4 regions of the Aneurinibacillus baijiui genome follow, and region 3 is predicted to be linked to each of the others. Evidence: riboswitches for the same ligand, from Rfam matches in the RefSeq annotation. Region 3 holds a riboswitch; each other region holds the start of a gene.
What was found. A riboswitch is a leader RNA that binds a small molecule or an ion and turns the genes downstream of it on or off. The one in region 3 is predicted to bind S-adenosylmethionine.
Positions count from the first base shown of each region.

Region 1 (4,578 bases), on a different contig from region 3:
AAGCGCCTTTTATCTAAGCAGAGCCGCCATTCCATATATGCGTCACAATAGATGGGGGCGCATCATTACGATCGGTTTCGAAAAAGCTCAAACCGCCCCCGGTTGGATGTACCGCTCCGCGTTTGCCGCGGCCAAAACCGGATTAGTATCGCTAACACGTACGATTGCATTAGAAGAAGCGGAGTATGGTATTACAGCGAATATGGTGTGTCCCGGCGATATTGTAGGAGAAGATAAAGAGAAACACATCGCAGATGTTCGCTCTATTCAAGATGCAGATACACCCATCGGACGTCCGGGAACCGGAGAAGACATCGCACGCGCGATTACCTTCTTCTGCAGCGAGGCATCCGACTTCATCACCGGTACAGTCCTTGAGGTTACCGGAGGAAAAGACGTCCTTAATAAATACAAACAAATGCGGGAACAGTAAGCAACACACATATTTCCGTAAATCCCCATACAAAGGAAGCGAAGCCAATGAGCAACATGGAACATGCCGTTCGAGATGAAAAAGTGCGGGAAACCGCTTATCGTTTGTTAAAAGAACGCGGAGTCACCATGGACCATATGGTCGAGCTGGTGATGTATTTACAGAAACCATACTTTCCTGATCTCTCCTATGATACCTGTGAACACAACATTAAAAAGGTGCTGGAAAAACGTGAAATTCAAAACGCCATCCTTACAGGCATCCAACTTGATATTCTGGCTGAGAAAAAGCAATTAATGGAGCCGCTGCAAGAAATGCTGGAACAAGACGAAGGACTGTACGGCATTGATGAAATACTGGCTCTGTCGATCGTCAATGTCTACGGCAGCATCGGATTTACAAACTACGGCTACGTGGATAAAGTAAAACCAGGCATTCTAAAAGAGTTAAACAGCAAAAAAGAGCATAATACACAGGAGGAAGAGGCTGGAAATGTCCATACGTTTCTTGATGATATTGTAGGCGCTATTGCAGCCGCCGCTTCCAGCCGGTTGGCACATAGCCGCTTCGGCACAAAATAATTACGTCCAATTGAAGAAAGCTGCCGCATATATACGGCAGCCTTTCTCCTTTATATTGTCCAATCGTCTAAACTCTGCGCCGTATATGTCGGCTTTACCACTGCTCCTGCAATGTCAGCTTGCTTGCTGAATCCACTGTATACAAGAAGCGTATCCACCCCGCTGTTTCCACCGGCTGCAATGTCTGTCTCCAGATTATCCCCAATCAGCAGCACCTCATCGGATTGAAGACCAAGCCGCTCCAACGCCAGAGTAATAATGGCCTCCTCCGGCTTCCCGACATATAAAGGCTCTGTTCTTGTTGCATAGGAGATGGCGGCTGTAAGCGATCCATTGCCAGGCACAAGTCCTTCCTCTGTCGGAATCGCGCGGTCGCAGTTCGTCGAAAGAAAACGGGCTCCCCCATAAATCGAAAGCGTTGCCTGCTTCATTTTCTCATAACTAAATTGCCGGTCAATGCCGACAACTACATAGGAAGCGGGCGCTTTCTCTACAATAGAATATCCTGCTTCAGCTAGTGCCGTCCTAAGCCCTGTCTCGCCAATCGCAAGTACAGTGACAGGGGCCTGGGTCTTTTCCTTACTCACCAACTTCTCTATAGTTTCAGCCACTGCCATACTCGACGTGAAGAAATCCTCTGGCTTGGCATCAAGTCCCATTCCACTCAACTTGTTCGCGAGCGCTTCCGGTGTCAGCGATGAATTGTTCGTGACATACAGATATGGAATTTCTCTTTCCTTTAACGCTTCAATAAATGTGACAGCCTCCGGAATCACCTCACCACCCCTATAAATCGTACCATCAAGATCAAGTAAATACCCCTTATATGTACGCTGTGTCATCGTATGCCTCCTTCTTATTCCTCTCCTCTACACTTTCTTGATCATATCATACAACAGTGAAGGCCAATGCAGGTGCGCCCAGTAAGCAGAAGAGTATTTTAATTTGCTTGACAAATCAAATAAAGCATTCTACATTTTAAAGAATCAAGTCAGAAACTTATATATACTTATCAAGAGATGGTTGAGGGACTGGCCCAATGATACCCGGCAACCTGCCGCACGATACGGTAAGGTGCTACCTCCTGCAGAATCTGCATTCTGAAAGATAAGGTTCCGATTGTATGCGCGCCCTTCTTTCGAATGCGAAGAAGGGTTTTTGTTTTGAAACGTGTGAGAATAAGGAGAGTGATCGTCATGTCATACCGTACACTTAGTGAGCAAGAGGCCGTTGAATATGCTCGCAGCATCCCCGGTCTTTTTCCACAGGATGCCAAACTGACCAGTCATGAGATCGGAGATGGAAATTTAAATTTTGTCTTCCACATTAAAGACGAAGGTCCATCCGGCAAAAGCATCATCTTCAAACAAGCGCTGCCGTATGTACGCGTAATCGGTGATTCCTGGCCGCTTACACTTGATCGCGCCCGCATTGAGAGTGAAGCACTTATTCTTGAAAATGAACTGTGTCCTGGGTCCGTTCCTATTGTCTACCACTATGACACAGAGCTTGCATTAATCGTCATGGAGGACCTGTCCGCCTACCAAATTATGCGCAAAGCACTTGTTGAAAGAAAGCGCTATCCTAATTTCGCAAAACATATTGGTACATTTCTGGCCCGAACGTTGTTTCTAACATCCGATTTGGCCATGCCGCCGGTAGAGAAAAAAAGAAAAGCAGCTTCCTTCATCAATCCGGAGCTCTGCAACATTACAGAGAGCTTCGTATTTACCTATCCGTTCCAAGATGATCCGTCCAACTCCTACAATCCGCTTATCTCTAACGCCGTGCAGCGCATCTGGGCAAATGATGATCTGCGGCTTGAGGTAGCCAAGCTCAAAGACGGCTTCATGACACGGGGACAGGCGCTTCTGCATGGAGATCTCCATACGGGAAGCATCATGGTAACGGAAGACGATACCAAAGTGATCGACCCGGAATTCGCTTACTACGGTCCAATGGGATTTGATATCGGCGCTGTTCTTGCCAATCTTCTGCTAAACTATGCCGCACACGAAGGGCATACGTTAGACCCTCAGGAAAGAGATGCATATCAGAACTACTTGCTAGAGACTACCGCTGATGTATGGCGGGTCTTCGAAGCTGAGTTCCGTACCTTATGGACGGAGCAGGCGCATGAGCCGTATGCGAAGGTTCCCGGCTACCTGGATGCATACCTTCATAGCATACTGCAGGATACGGCAGGCTATGCCGGCTGCAAAATGATGCGGCGCATAATCGGTCTTGCCCATGTTTCTGATCTAGAGAGCATCAGCGATCCGATTCTTCGCGCGAAGGGGGAGGCGCTCGCGCTTACCATCGGCCAAGAGCTAGTTCTCAAGCGCGGGCAGTTTCAGCAAATTGACGATCTAATTTCACTTATCTCCGCTTCAGTTATACAAAAGTAGCCTACACAAAAAAGAACCGCACCGAATCTAATTCGGTGCGGTTCTTTTCACGCTTGCTTCGTGTCTTCTCCATCTTTCTTATGAATAATATATACGCAATTATCGCCTCCGGTGGCCATGCATTCTTCCTGCTCCACCTTCGCATTCAGCACGTTTTCAAACAGTGTTTTCTCACAATTACATGCATATACATATTCCTTGGCGACTGTTGAGATCGGACAATTCGATTCGACGAAAATATATTTACCGGTTTGTTCGTCCTTTTTCAGCTCAACCATGTATCCTTTTTCATTCTGCATCTTCACAAGCGCTTCAAGCTTCTTCTCAAAGTCACTATCAGAAGGCACAATGTCACGATATAGACTCTCCTGGCGCTGCTGGCGAAGCCGAAAAAGTGCCTCCACCATATGTGCACCCTGTAACTCTTCAATATCATTAAGGAATTCTAACGTGAGATCCTGATAATTCTTAGGAAACATATTGTCGGCTTCCTCGGACAGCGAATATACATTGGTTGGGCGTCCCATTGCTTGACGCAAAAGACGTGACTCAATCAAATTATCCCGCTCTAATGTATTAAGGTGACGGCGCACAGCCATTTCGGTAATGCCTAGTTCTTGCGCCATATCGCCTACCGTCATTGAACCTTTCATCTTCAGCATATGCAAAATTTGGTTGCGCGTAGAAGAGGATTTGTCTTTGTTCATCTTCCTTCACCTTCCTCTCCTATATTGTACTTGATTTTATGAAATAAGTAAATTTCTATACAATATAATATAAAAACTATCGTGACGATGTTATCGGAATTATAGCAGTTCTTTTTTCAAGTAATCGCGTACACGCACCGGAAACTGTTGCAAATGAGAGAAATGGGTACACAGCATGGTCCTCACTGTGTGCCGATCCACATCCGTATAGGTAGTAATCAACATCTTGCGGGCGTTTACTACATAACGCAGCGATTCCGCCATCTCCGGCTCAACGACGGTCTCGTCCTCTAGAATATCAACGATGTCTTCGTAGCTGCCCGGGTCCCGCATAATAAAGCCATCAATCAGATAATTGCCTACATCCGCTACCGTCTCAAGCGCAATGTGCAGCGCTCGTTCAAGCGCAAGCACTGTCAGAGCATCGGCAGCTTCCTCGCTATCCTGTA
Region 1 covers NZ_JBFTXJ020000008.1:94,680-99,257, forward strand. The annotation lists gene AB3351_RS15520 (SDR family oxidoreductase) at 1-433, shown strand, start outside; gene AB3351_RS15525 (phosphatidylglycerophosphatase A family protein) at 490-1,014, shown strand; gene AB3351_RS15530 (TIGR01457 family HAD-type hydrolase) at 1,065-1,856, opposite strand; SAM riboswitch class I at 2,021-2,128, shown strand; gene mtnK (S-methyl-5-thioribose kinase) at 2,211-3,422, shown strand; gene AB3351_RS15540 (helix-turn-helix transcriptional regulator) at 3,470-4,129, opposite strand; gene AB3351_RS15545 (DUF86 domain-containing protein) at 4,229-4,578, opposite strand, start outside.
Region 1: it holds a riboswitch for S-adenosylmethionine, as region 3 does, so the genes downstream of both, mtnK (S-methyl-5-thioribose kinase) here and AB3351_RS14575 (sodium:solute symporter family protein) in region 3, are expected to answer to the same signal.

Region 2 (4,578 bases), on a different contig from region 3:
TGCCCGTACATGCGCGGCAACCCGTACCCGCTTACACCTAATTGAACCGCTGGGGTTCTCGACAGATGATAAGTACTTAAAGCGGGCAGGGCTTGATTATTGGCATGCGGTTGATCTTACATATTATCAGTCCTTTGCTGAGTTTGCGGCAAAGCACCCTGATGGACGTTTTTTCTTTATCGAGACAAGCGGGGATCAGTACCATTCCGACGCAGAGTATAGGGATGGTGATTTTTTTATTTTCGGTAAAGAAACAACAGGAATTCCTGAAGATATTCTAGCGCAATATCCTGGACAGATTATCCGTATTCCGATGGGAGATGCAACGCGTTCATTGAATCTATCCAATACGGCGGCGGTTATTCTATATGAAGCGCTGCGTCAGGTTGGTTATCCAGGAATGAAATAATAAAGAGGAGAGTGTTGCATAGTGGAACGAGCCATATTTTTTGATTTGGATGGAACGCTGTTAACGCTTGATACCGAGGCGTTCATGAATCGCTATATGAAACGGCTGGGGGAATATACAGCCCATATTGTTCAACCAGAACAACTGATTAAATCTGTATGGGATGCAACTAAACAAATGATGAAAGACGATGGCCCAGACCGTACCAACGAAGAGATATTTCGTGAGCATTTCTTTTCAACATGCGGGGTAGAGGAGAATGTAATCTGGCCGTTATTTGATACGTTTTATGCAGAAGAATTTCCTTTGTTAAAAGAAGAAATTGAACCGCACCCCTATGCACTAAAGGTAGTGGAGGAAGCAAAGAAGCGCGGCTATCGCATGGTTGTTGCAACCAATCCCGTATTTCCGGGTATGGCTATTCGCGAACGAATGAAGTGGGCCGGACTTGTAGAAGATGACTTTGAGCATGTTACTGTTTTTGAAGAGGCACGTTATTGCAAGCCGAATCCAAAATACTTCTTAGAAATTTGTGAGCGGATCGGTGTGCGACCAGAAGATACGATTATGGTTGGAAATGATATGCAGCAGGACATGGTAGCTGCAGAGGTTGGTTTGAAGACGTTCCTCGTGGAAGATTATAAGATCGACCGAGGAGTTCCGCAGCATCGCGTAGATGCGAGCGGTACCTTGAAAGAATTATACGAACAGCTTGCGGCGGGTACAGGGATTTTTTTGACGGATAAATAAAACTGATTTATAAAAAAAGTAATTGACAATCTTGCAAAAGATGCGTAATATACTTCTCAGTACAACTATATAGTGATCTCGCTTATCGAGAGAGGTGGAGGGACTGGCCCGATGAAACCCGGCAGCGGAATTCTTCTTATGCGTAAGAAGAAGGCTGTGCTAATTCCAGCAAGACACGTTGGATCATGGTGTCTTGGCAGATAAGAGTATGCATGAACGTATAACCAAACCTCTCTTGTCTGTCTTGAGAGGTTTTTTTGTGTGATGTGTACTGGGCCCGTACACATTACGCAGTGACGAGCAGCCTTAGACATCAACTACACTACATGAAGAAGAGGGAATAGACGATGAAAAAATGGTTTATATCTGTTATGCTGCTGTTCGTAGTCAGCATGCTTGCAGCGTGCGGCGGCGGTGAGGATAAAAAGAAAATTGTCGTAGGCGCAAGCGCGGTTCCACATGCGGAAATTCTTGATCATGTGAAAGATAAGCTAAAGGAACAAGGTGTGGAGATGGAAGTGAGAGTATTCGACGATTACGTTCTGCCGAATACAGCCCTAGAAGAAAAGCAAGTAGCAGCCAACTACTTCCAGACAGTGCCGTACCTTGATGAGTTCAATAAGAAGCACGGTACACATATTAAAGCATTGGACGGTATTCACCTAGAGCCGATGGGGTTATATCCGGGTAAAGAAAAAGCTGCACAGCCGAAAAACGGTGCTGTCGTAGCGATTCCGGATGATGTATCGAACGGTGCACGTGCACTTAAGCTGATCGAATCAAAAGGCTGGATTACACTTACAGCCGGTAAAGACCTTAACAGTCTGACCAAGCAGGATATTGTAGAAAATCCGCATAATATTCAAATCAAAGAAATGCAGGCCTCTCTTCTGCCGCGTGCAATCGGTGAAGTGGATTATGCCATAATTAACGGAAACTATGCGATGGAAGGCGGCTTGACATTTGATCAAGCATTAGCGATGGAGAAAAAAGATTCCGAGGCAGCCAAAACGTTCGCTAACATCGTGGCAGTAAAAGAAGGCGACGAAAATCGAGAAGAAATCAAAAAACTTCTGCAAGTACTTAAATCTGAAGATGTGAAAAAATTCATCGACGAGAAGTATAAAGGCTCGGTAATTCCGGTATTTTAATACGTGAAGATACGACAGAGAGCAGGTGTGCTCTCTGTCTTTTTTAATGCGGCAAGCCATACTGGTACAACAATTAAAAGAGAGGTAAGATAAGCAGGAGGGGGGAAGCTGAGTGCTAAGACGAATCGTAATTACAGGATACAAACCCCATGAATTGGGGATTTTTGATACGAAGCATCCTGGGATTGGCTATATTAAAAAGGCGATTCGCAAGCGCCTTGTCTCTTATATTGAGGATGGAGCCGAATGGATGATTATAAGCGGCCAGCTTGGAGTTGAATTATGGGCAGCGGAAGTCGTGCTTGAATTGAAGGAGATGTATCCTTCTCTGAAGCTTGCGGTTCTTACGCCATTTCTTGAACAGGAGAGCAAGTGGCAGGAAGAGAAGCAGACATACTATAGAAATCTGCTTGGGGAAGCGGACTTTGTCACCAGTATCACCAAGCGTCCGTATGAAGGAGCGTGGCAATTCAAGGCGAAAAATGCATTTCTTCTTGATAATTCAGATGGCTTGCTCGCAGTGTATGATGAAGAAAATGAAGGATCTCCTCAATATATCGTAGCGGAAGCAAAAAGGCGGAGCGAGTTGGGCGAATATTGCTATGCGGCGATTGCTGCGTATGACCTGCAGATGGTAGTAGAAGAAGAACAGGAAAATGAATTCGGTGTGTAACCGTTTAAAAAGCGCTGCCAATACAGACTGGCAGCGCTTTACCTTATCAACGAAGTATTACAGACCCCACGTTTTGTCCTCATTGTATCCTGCAGTGAAAATTGCGCCAAGCACCAAGCCCGTCACTACTAAAACAATCACCATACCCATCGTTCATATCCCCTCTCCCAAGTGTAAATTTCCCTTTTATTATACCTGATCCACTATATGATGGGAACATATGGGCATACGGTAATCTTGACAAAGTTTGTACGCTTGTGATTGGAAAATGTCGAGATGATTTGCTATAGTGAGAGAGATTGATACTTTATGGAGGTGCATTGTATGTACGTTGTCATGAATGTATTGCAAGTTCCTGAAGCGATGAAAGGTCGTATGGGAGAAATGTTCGGCAAAAGTGCGGAGCGAATGGCTAATGTTCCTGGCTGCCTTGAATTTCAGTTCTTGAGTGCAACAGATGGGGACAAGCAGGTCGTCTATACAAAGTGGGATAGCGAAGAATCGTTCAAAGCTTGGACTGAGAGCGATAGCTTCCGGCAGGCACATTCCCACTCCTCTGACAATAATCCAGCTACAGGCTCTAAGCTTGAAGTGTTTGAAGTCATGCATGGAGCTACATACGACAAGTAAAGACATAAAAACAGGGCTGAAATGTGTGATATACACACGTTTTAGCCCTGTTTTTATGAAGAGTGAAAGATGCGGCGCTGCTTCATTAACGTAAAGCGGTCAGATATTTAGCATGTCATCTGCATCCACCGAATAGGATAGTAAAAATGCATCCCATGACTGATCATTCTGAACGAAGAAAAGGAGAGGAGTGCCCGATGGATATCCTAAAGCGGATTGCAGAATACCGTGCACGTGAAGAACAGCTCGTATGGGAAGGGACATTCGCCGAGTACCTTGAGATTGTAAGACAAAATCCGCACGTTGCTCAGACCGCACACTCCCGGGTGTATAACATGATCAAGCATGCCGGGATTGAACATAATGAGGATGGAAGCAAAAGCTACAAATTTTTTAGCCGGGAAATGTACGGATTGGATCGGGCAATTGAGAAGCTGGTGGAAGAATATTTTCACTCTTCAGCGATGCGCCTGGATGTGCGAAAAAGAATTCTATTGCTAATGGGTCCGGTGAGTGGTGGTAAATCAACGATTGTGACCATGCTGAAGCGGGGGCTTGAACAGTTTACACGCACAGAAGAAGGCGCAGTGTACGCAATCAAAGGATGCCCGATGCATGAGGACCCGCTTCACCTGATTCCGAATGAACTTCGTCCTGAAATTGAGAAGGAGCTAGGTATCATTATTGAAGGCAATCTGTCACCGTACAATCAGATGCGTCTCGACACAGAATATGGCGGTCGGATTGAAGATATGCCCGTTGAGCGCATCGTATTCTCGGAGGCCAAGCGTCGAGGTATTGGTACATTCAGCCCGTCTGATCCAAAGTCACAGGATATTGCTGATCTAACGGGAAGCATCGACTTCTCCACGATTACGCAGTACGGTTCAGAATCTGACCCGCGTGCGTATCGGTTTGATGGAGAGTTGAATAAGGCGAACCGTGGTCTGATGGAATTCCAGGAG
Region 2 covers NZ_JBFTXJ020000005.1:289,680-294,257, reverse strand. The annotation lists gene trmL (tRNA (uridine(34)/cytosine(34)/5-carboxymethylaminomethyluridine(34)-2'-O)-methyltransferase TrmL) at 1-409, shown strand, start outside; gene AB3351_RS12365 (HAD family hydrolase) at 431-1,159, shown strand; SAM riboswitch class I at 1,239-1,366, shown strand; gene AB3351_RS12360 (MetQ/NlpA family ABC transporter substrate-binding protein) at 1,507-2,310, shown strand; gene AB3351_RS12355 (DUF1273 domain-containing protein) at 2,423-2,983, shown strand; gene AB3351_RS12350 (antibiotic biosynthesis monooxygenase family protein) at 3,308-3,613, shown strand; gene AB3351_RS12345 (PrkA family serine protein kinase) at 3,811-4,578, shown strand, end outside.
Region 2: it holds a riboswitch for S-adenosylmethionine, as region 3 does, so the genes downstream of both, AB3351_RS12360 (MetQ/NlpA family ABC transporter substrate-binding protein) here and AB3351_RS14575 (sodium:solute symporter family protein) in region 3, are expected to answer to the same signal.

Region 3 (4,578 bases):
CAAGTGCCACCCCGGATATAATGGCAAAACCAAGCGCAAACATCCCTAATTGGAAGGAGACAGGGAAACCTCGTTCAATCATGTTGTTAACGGTATCCGGATAATGCTTAATCGATGGCCCTAAGTCCAGCATGACAAGCGACTTCAAATACAGCACATATTGGACGCCAAGCGGCTTATCTAGGTTATAGTGCGCCATCATGTTCTGCAGAACAATCTCATTCGTCTCCTGTCCATCCCGCTGGAACGGCGAGCCGGGAACCATATGCATCAAGAAAAATGTCGCCGTAACAATAAGCCACAACGTAATGATCATGGAGATGAATCTCCGCAGCAAAAACGACCCCATTTCCTCACCTCCGCTATTCACTCTGAATGAAATTCTCAATACAAAAAACCCAGCAAATGAAAAGCACCGCGACGTCTATCGCACTCATCATCTGCTGGGTTTTATTTACGTGTATGTATGCATACGGATAAATAAAGCAGCGCCTACTATTCAGTTGTACAGATATGCATCACTCTTACGATACAGACTCTGTATTCGTCTTAATTGCTTTATACTTCTTCTGCGCATCCTTATAAGCCACAATTAATGCCTTCTGTGATGAACCGTGATAACGGCGGCGAATCTCACCTGCCATCGCTTCTGTCTCCCATATCGTGCGCCCTACAAAGATTGAGCGCACAAAATCAGATGTAAGCGGAATGGTAGATGAACAGCCCGCGTCAATAATCTTATCGCTGCGGCAATCAATCACCAGCCCAATAAAAAACGCATTATACTGCTGGGTGATCGGATTGTTAATCGACGATTGCGCATCGCCTACGATATAGATAGAATCGGCATCATACAGCACAGAAGTCCTCATTTCTCCGCTATACGGCCAGGCTCCCCGGGATGTCCAAAGGAACGCTTCAGACGACCGGCTTCCTGCATAGCGGCGACTAGTTCTAGGCTTAATTTTAACAGAAAATAATGTATTTTGTAAATAATACAATTCGGATTATTTGTCTATATTTTCTTTCTATTTGGTATACAGTGTTCGACAGATTTCTTCTTCCGCCGTAAAAAAAGCCCCGCCTTTTCGCTGGATAAGTCCATTCATAAGATAAATCACACCTCGTTTTGCCTCCTTGTCAAAATACATACCAGAGAGAAGCCCGTATGCATCTCCTGCATGTCCGATGAGCAATCGATTCGGCACCAGATCTTCCGTAATATGAAAGTTCAATCCCGATTTGCAAAAGAAACGATCCGCTGAATGACCGCTCCACTGCACACTATGCATCTGCTTGCATGTTCCCTGCTGCAAGATACGTACACCATTCCATGCGCCGTCATGCAGATGCGCCAGCATGAACCTGCTCAAATCGGACGCATGCGTACGCACACCGCCCTGCGGTCCGAAGATGGAACCGTTTGTTCCGGGTACATAGCGGCTGTAATCAATGCTCGCTGGCTTAATACCCCGGTACTCATCCATACTCGCATGGAATGCTTTCTTCTCTTCATCGTATTCATACAAGACCGCAATCCTGTCCATCTGCTGGTAATCCTGAATCGCGAAGCTTGTATCCTTCATGCCAAGCGGTGTAAAAATATGTTGTTGGCAATACAGATCAAAGCGCTGGCCTGATTGTTTTTCTATAATGGTTGCAAGAATGATAGCGCCCAGATTCGAATATTCGAACCGCCCGTTATCTTCCGGCGGGTACGCCCCCCAGAGATCTTCCGTATAATAACGCCCTTGCGGGAGTAAAAGCTCTCGTAGGTCCAACATAGGCGGGTTCTCACTTCGGGAAGCGATTACAAAATCAACATACACATCCTGTAAACTAGATGTATGCGTCATCAATTGTCGCAGCGTAACAGGGTGTTCAGGATAGCCAGGATTACGCAGCTTATATCCTACATACTCTCCCACCTCCCTATCAAGATCGCATAAGCCTTGCTCAACAAGCTGCATGAGCGCGGTTGCGGTGATTGTCTTGGAAATCGATGCTGCCCGAAACACCGTATCATGCGTTACCGGTATTCGTCGGTCGTAATCCGCCCATCCATAGCTGCCACGCCAGCATATATCCTGCCCTTGCACTACAGCCGCAGATAGGCCGATTACTTGATGGGCAGCCATAATTTCTTTTATCCGTGCATCCACTCGCTTCATCTCCACCTTTCTTTTCCCAATAAAAATATGAGATGCTCCTAAGCTAGCACCTATTCAACCTATAAATTACCATATTATTTGATGCTCAGAGAAAGTAATTTTCAAAAAACAAATTCCTTATTGACATATCGGAATAATACATTTATGATTAGACACAACTTCATATCCACGATCATTTCTTATCCAGAGAGACTGAGGGATCTGGCCCAATGACGTCTCAGCAACCTGTCTTATACAAGGTGCTACCTCCAGCAGAAGCTTTATTCTGGCAGATAAGAGGAACGAATGCATGCAACCATCCTCTTCTCTTGTGAGAAGAGGATTTTTTATTGTCGAGAAGCAGTGCATGGAACTCTTATCAACGTTAAACCAAGTAAACCTATATACAAAAAAGGAGTGTGAACACAATGACAACGGTTGGATATTGGTTTGTGTCTTTAGCTGTCGCCTATACGGTTCTTCTTATTTCCATCGGCCGAATTGCCCGTAGAAAAGCAGCCGGCGGCAGCGGATATTTCGTAGGCGGCAGGAATTTTACTACACTATTCGTAGCAGTATGTATTACAGGCTTATTCTCAGGGTCTTCTTTCATCTCTATTATTGAGCTCTCTTATCTCAAAGGGGTATCTGCCGTGTGGTACGGTGTAGCTGAAACGCTGCAAGTACTGCTCATCGCTACACTACTGATCGCCCCTTTCCGTAAAAAACTTATCATTACTGTATCCGGATTGATCGGTGATCACTTTGGCCGCAAAGCACGGGCGCTTGGCGGTGCCATTACCGCTTTTGCCTTCCCGATGTGGTCGGTAGCCACAGCGTTAGCCTTCGCTTCGGCGCTCCATGTATTTACCGGTATTTCCTTACTCGTTTCGGTAGCACTGACAGCTGTATTGCTGTTTGCATATCTGCAATTTGGCGGTATGTGGGCCATCGGCTACACACAGCTACTGAATACGATCGTCTTCTATATTATGCTTGTCATCGGCTTTGCGGCTGTACTTATTTATCCGGGAATTGACGGACTTAAGGAATTTGCGGCAGCCAAACCGCACATGTACTCTCCTGCGGGTGCAGGCATTCAGACGATTGTAGCCTGGTTCGGTACGTTTCTCGTCAACGTCGTATTAGCACAAGCAGCATTCCAGATGGCACTATCATGCCGTACACCAGAAGAAGGGAAACGCGGCCTATTATGGGCAGCCGTTCTTGGCATCCCGCTCATCATCGGAGCGGTTGTCTTTGGCTTGGCAGCAGCAAGCGTGATTCCAGATGAGACGCGTGGGTTGATTGCCATTCCACAGTATTTGATGCAGGCCCTGCCGGCACCGCTCGTCGCTTTATTCTTCCTCGGCTTCTGGGCTTGTGCGTTGAGCTGGGGCGCACCCTGCCAGTTCTCTGGGGCCACAAGCCTTGGCAAAGACGTCGGGGAAGCCATCCATCCAGGACAGAGCGAGCAGACATACATCCGCTATACGAAATGGTCTCTGGCAGCCCTTACGGTACTAATGGTCATCTTCGCCTCACTGCGGGCCGAGCAATCCGCATGGTGGAACGTTCTTGCCTGGGTCACACGCAATTCCGCAACATTCGCACCCGTCGTTGCAGCGCTGTTCTGGCCGCTCGCTACACGACGTGCTGTACTTGCATCTATGGCAGCAGGTACATTCACCGGTCTGCTCTGGTATTATTTGAGCGGCTGGCAGATTAGCAGCTTTTTCTTGAACACACACCCTGTATGGCCGGGCATGATCGCCAATATGCTAACACTCATACTCATAACGATTGCAGAGAATAGCGGCCGCATCACCTGGAACCTGCACACGTCACGCAGCGCACTTGGCAGGATATGCCTCGCTACAGGTATTGTATTCGTAGGAATAATCAGCTTTGCTTTTTCCTGGCTCTATCAAACAGGATTATTGGGATTGTGCCTGTTTATCGTAGTAATTAGCGCCTTCTTCACGCTGATGACATTCACATCCGCTAAAGATCCGGAAGCAATGTATACACAAGAAGTTAAAAAGGCTTCGGCACAATAACCAAGTCTAGTAATAGAAGTAAGGAGGAATTATATAATGACAACAACCAAAGAAAACGACGCAACAAAAGAGATTCGAAAAGTACGCGCCCAAACAGAATGGGTACATGGTTTTGAAACGGTACAGCATATACGTGACTTCGCCTTCACCATCGACGAGCCGGAGAAAATCGGCGGTACAAACAAAGGGCCGACTCCGCTCGAATATGTGCTCGGTGCTTATAACGGCTGTCTGCAAGTTGTCATTGAGACGATTGCCCGTGAACTTGGCGTGCATATTGTAGCAATCTCCTTATACAGCGAAGGTACAGTAGATCGGCGCGGTATGTTCGGAACAGCCGATGTCTCTCCTCATTTTCAACAGATTCG
Region 3 covers NZ_JBFTXJ020000007.1:119,703-124,280, forward strand. The annotation lists gene AB3351_RS14560 (ABC transporter permease) at 1-349, opposite strand, end outside; gene AB3351_RS14565 (DUF3870 domain-containing protein) at 525-857, opposite strand; gene AB3351_RS14570 (serine hydrolase domain-containing protein) at 1,029-2,171, opposite strand; SAM riboswitch class I at 2,348-2,450, shown strand; gene AB3351_RS14575 (sodium:solute symporter family protein) at 2,579-4,210, shown strand; gene AB3351_RS14580 (OsmC family protein) at 4,247-4,578, shown strand, end outside.

Region 4 (4,578 bases), on a different contig from region 3:
ATTCCTTACATCGAACTTAGTTGATACAGTGCGGTGTATTCTAGAGGAGACAGAGCTGGATGCCTCCTGTCTGGAATTAGAGATTACCGAGACGATGACCATGGATGTCGACTATGCTATCCCGACACTGAAGCAGCTGCATGAACTAGGTGTACAGATCAGTATTGATGATTTTGGAACAGGGTATAGCTCGCTCAATTATTTAAAAAAGTTCGCCATCCATCGGCTGAAAATAGACCAGTCGTTTGTGCGCGATATTATGACGGACCCAAATGATGCAAGTATTGTGGAAACGATTATTTCCATGGCGCATAATCTCGGGCTTGAAGTAATCGCTGAAGGTGTAGAAGATGTAGAGCAGCTTCATTTTCTGCAGCGCCAACATTGCGATGAAGTACAGGGCTATTATTTTAGTAAGCCGATGCCTGCGGCTGATTTTGAAAAGCAGCGCAAACAATTGCAGCAGGCAGCCAAAAGGAGCGTTGGTCTTTGAAGTGGACGCAACCTTTTGTTTTGTTTCCACGTAAGTAAAATGAGAAGCCAATGAATACCATCTATATAATACGGAGGGATCGAATATGATTGTAACAACGACCAGTACGCTGCAAGGAAAAGAAATTGAAGAGTACCTTGATATTGTATCAGGCGAAGCGATTATGGGGGCAAACGTCGTCCGGGACTTTCTAGCAGGTATTACAGACATCGTGGGCGGCAGAAGCGGCGCTTATGAGAATAAGCTGGCTGAAGGAAGAGAGATTGCGATGCAGGAAATGAAAGAAAAAGCACGTCGCCTCGGAGCGAATGCGATCATCGGCGTCGACCTTGATTTTGAAACGCTGCGTGAGGGCATGATGCTGTGTGTTGCCACAGGTACAGCTGTTCGCATTCGATGATGCGGGCTGCATAGGAATAAGGTTCTTTCTTCTTTTCCTTCCTGTGCTATAATCAGAAGATGTGAATGCCCCCACATGCTGCCAAAGGTGCATTGTGCGCCGGGCGTGTTCTGTTCTGGCGTGAGGGGAATACATTCATAATGCACAAGCTATTTTTTCATTGGGGAGGAGTGACGGAAGTGAGGAAGCTGTTTTTAGCCCTGCTTCTTTTTCTTCTAACGACAGCGACCGCATATGCGGACGCAGCGCCAGGAGATACCATCGTAACATACGGTAAAGATTTGACATCGACACAGAAACAACAAATTCAAAGTCGTTTTGGAGCGCCGAGCAATGCCCAGGAGCTTACTGTAACGAATCAAGAGGAACATAAATATCTTGACGGTCTGTTGAGCAAAAGTGTAATTGGGAGCCGAGCCCTTTCATCGGCAATGATTCAGCTTGCAGAGCCGGGCCAAGGCATTCATGTAGAAACAAACAATATAACTTGGGTCAGCAAGGCCATGTATGAGAATGCACTGGCGACTGCTGGTGTAAAGGATGCGAATGTAAAGATTGATGCGCCATTCCGTGTATCCGGCACGGCGGCGTTGACCGGTATCATGAAAGCGTATGAGACGGTTACAGGCACCAAGATTGATGAGAATCAGAAAAAAGTCGCTAATGAAGAAATGGTCACCACCGCAAAAATCGGGGAGCAAATCGGTGATAAGGAGAAGGCGGCTGAACTTTTGACCCGTCTGAAAGCCGAGCTTGCCAAGCAAACCGGCAATATGACGGATGATCAATTGCGTGAGATGATCCGCAACGTAGCCAATCAGATGGGCCTTCAGCTCTCTGATGCTGAAATTGAATCACTGGTAAGCATTCTGCGCAAAATTCAAGACCTTAATATCGACTGGAACAAAGCATTGGATCAGATTTCTAGCTATAAAGGGCAGGTACAGGATTTTCTGAATAGTAACCCGGAAGCCAAGTCACTGGTACAGGAAATTCTCACGTTCCTAAAGAATCTCATAGACCAGATCCTTGCCTGGTTCAGATGATAAGGTTGAGTTTAAGTTTGACATTTCTAAGAAAACAAGGTAGGATAATTTACAATTCAAACAAATGAATAACAGTAAGACACTCTTATCTAGAGAAGCGGAGGGATATGGCCCGATGAAGCTTCAGCAACCGCAGGCGCTGCCTGAAAGGTGCTAATTCCATCAAAGCATAGTTGATGCTTTGGCAGATGAGAGGAGGACCTGGTACATTATGCATCCAACCCTCTTCTCCGGAAGAGGGTTTTTTTATATGGCATTATACATAAGCGAAAACAAAAAACAGAGGAGGAAACATAGATGAAGACATGGAAGATTGCTCTACTTGGGCTGGGAACAGTGGGGTCCGGCATTGTGACGATTCTGCGTACACATGCACAACGGATTGAGAGGCAGACAGGCGCACGCTTTGAAGTGGTAGGTGTATTGGTGCGTGATCGTAAGAAGCCGCGGCAAGTAGAAGTGCCCCACCATCTACTTACGACAGACATTGAAGAAATCTGGGAGAGGGGGGCTGACATTGTGGTGGATGCGATGGGTGGGCTTGACCCAGCTCTTGGCTATATGGAAGAAGCGATCAGCCGTAAGTGCCATATCGTATCCGCGAATAAGGAATTGATCGCGGCATATGGTGCGCACCTGCATGATAGGGCAGAAGCGCAGCAAGTCTCCCTTCTGTATGAGGCAAGCGTAGGCGGCGGCATCCCGATTCTCAATGTGCTCAGCCAACTGCTGAATGCAAACCGTATTACACGTATATACGGTATTTTAAATGGAACGACCAATTACATTCTAACCAAGATGGAAGAAGAACAGCAACCATATGATGATGTGCTGGCGCAGGCGCAGGCGCTTGGATTTGCAGAAGCCGATCCGACGGCTGATGTGGAGGGACATGATGCGTTCAATAAAATCCAAATCATCGCACGTCTGTGCTTTGGTGTCGATGCACAGGCCATTGGCAGCGAGCGGATTGGTATTACGTCCATTACAGGAGAAGAGATTGAATTATACGGAAAGCTTGGCTATCGGATCAAGCTGCTTGCAGCAGCAGAAGAGAGAGGTTCCGGCTATGACCTGCGTGTTGCTCCGACACTCGTACCATACGGACATCAACTAGCTGGCGTGAAGAATGAGTACAATGCGGTATATGTGAGCGGCGATGTGGTAGGCGATTTATTATTTACAGGCAAAGGGGCAGGTATGCTTCCGACAGGAAGTGCGATGGTTGAGGATATTTTGAATGCCGTGCGCAAAACGACATTTGTGCCGGATCGGGACGTGCGTACGGTAAAAGAAGAAGCGCAGGATGTACGGCACGTTGCATCGGTGGTGGCATTGTACGAAGTACCGCAGCAGGCTGAGGATTCAGCAAAGCAACGGATTCTTTCATTCTTATCTGCGGAAGCCGGCTTTCTGCATGCAGTGGACACACTTCAAACAAAAGAAGGCACATATATCGCGGCGATACTTAGTGGAGCCGATAGACAAGTGCTGCAGGCGTTTGCCGATCATGTAGGGGCTTCGCTTCGTCTTCGTGCGATTCTCGATGACAGCCTTGCTGTCGCTATCGAAGAAGCGGGTGTGACCCTTTCTCGATAATCATGTGCTGTGAATATGTGCTTTGTTTGTGTGGAAAGGATAAATACGGCGAAAATGTGCGCGAGACAAAGTAAAATGTAATTTTTCATAATATAACGTATGTCAGCAAGAATCAATCGCCATATAGAGCGTTTATCTCTCTATAACTATAAAAAACTCTCTATTTCTATAGCACAGGCGATTGGAGAATGGTTATGGATTTTCGGTATAATAAATAGCAGCAGGAAAAAATGTATAGGAGAGATTTGTATGGCTCAACGAGTAGCCACCGAATACAAGAAACTTGTCCTTGAGTTAAGCACATTACAGCTGCAGTCTTTTATCGAAATGTTTCAAACCGGAGAGTTTAAATCAGAAGTTCGAGTGTATGAGAACGGCGAGAAAGAAATCGTGTTATTTGATAGGGAGCGCCTGATTCCCCTGTCCTTTAAACTGGTTGGTGCCACCTATACCTTTGAGGGCGGCTATACCATCCGGGATGCGAAATTAGCCAACCATATGCGACAAGCTGTACGCCGCTTCAAAGGAAGCGCAGTTGTCCACCGTGTCTATCCGTCATATACGATGATCTATCATTACAACGAAGGAAAAGTAATGAAAATCATTGAGCAAAAAGGCGATAGTCAATCGCTTGTATTTGAATACCGGGATACGGTAGGAGACCTTCAGCGTCTCTTTGAAGCGAGAGGAGTGGAGGACCAGATTGCATGGCTTCGGGTACAGATTGATCAACTGCTTGATTTCCGCAATGGCCGTCTTGCTGCTCATCTGTCCACAGAAGACGTCGATCGTCAGTTAGAGAAGCTCTCTCATCAGTTATTTGTAGCAGAAGCGTAGAATACTATACAAGCATTCTCCAAGAAATAGCAAAAATGCATTGCATAAATTGTAGAAACATGATATATTCTCCTTGTTGTGAACAAAATAGGAACCAGGATTCACTCAAGGAAGTTTCTCCTCGAAATAAAGTGAATGACGTAGGTCCTAGCGAGAGTTTTGAACATGAAATTGCTAGGAGGGGGGACCGGAAGATGGAATAT
Region 4 covers NZ_JBFTXJ020000018.1:48,742-53,319, reverse strand. The annotation lists gene AB3351_RS21695 (putative bifunctional diguanylate cyclase/phosphodiesterase) at 1-493, shown strand, start outside; gene AB3351_RS21690 (YbjQ family protein) at 579-893, shown strand; gene AB3351_RS21685 (DUF1002 domain-containing protein) at 1,034-1,939, shown strand; SAM riboswitch class I at 2,022-2,134, shown strand; gene AB3351_RS21680 (homoserine dehydrogenase) at 2,237-3,538, shown strand; gene AB3351_RS21675 (non-ribosomal peptide synthetase module) at 3,788-4,375, shown strand; gene speD (adenosylmethionine decarboxylase) at 4,570-4,578, shown strand, end outside.
Region 4: it holds a riboswitch for S-adenosylmethionine, as region 3 does, so the genes downstream of both, AB3351_RS21680 (homoserine dehydrogenase) here and AB3351_RS14575 (sodium:solute symporter family protein) in region 3, are expected to answer to the same signal.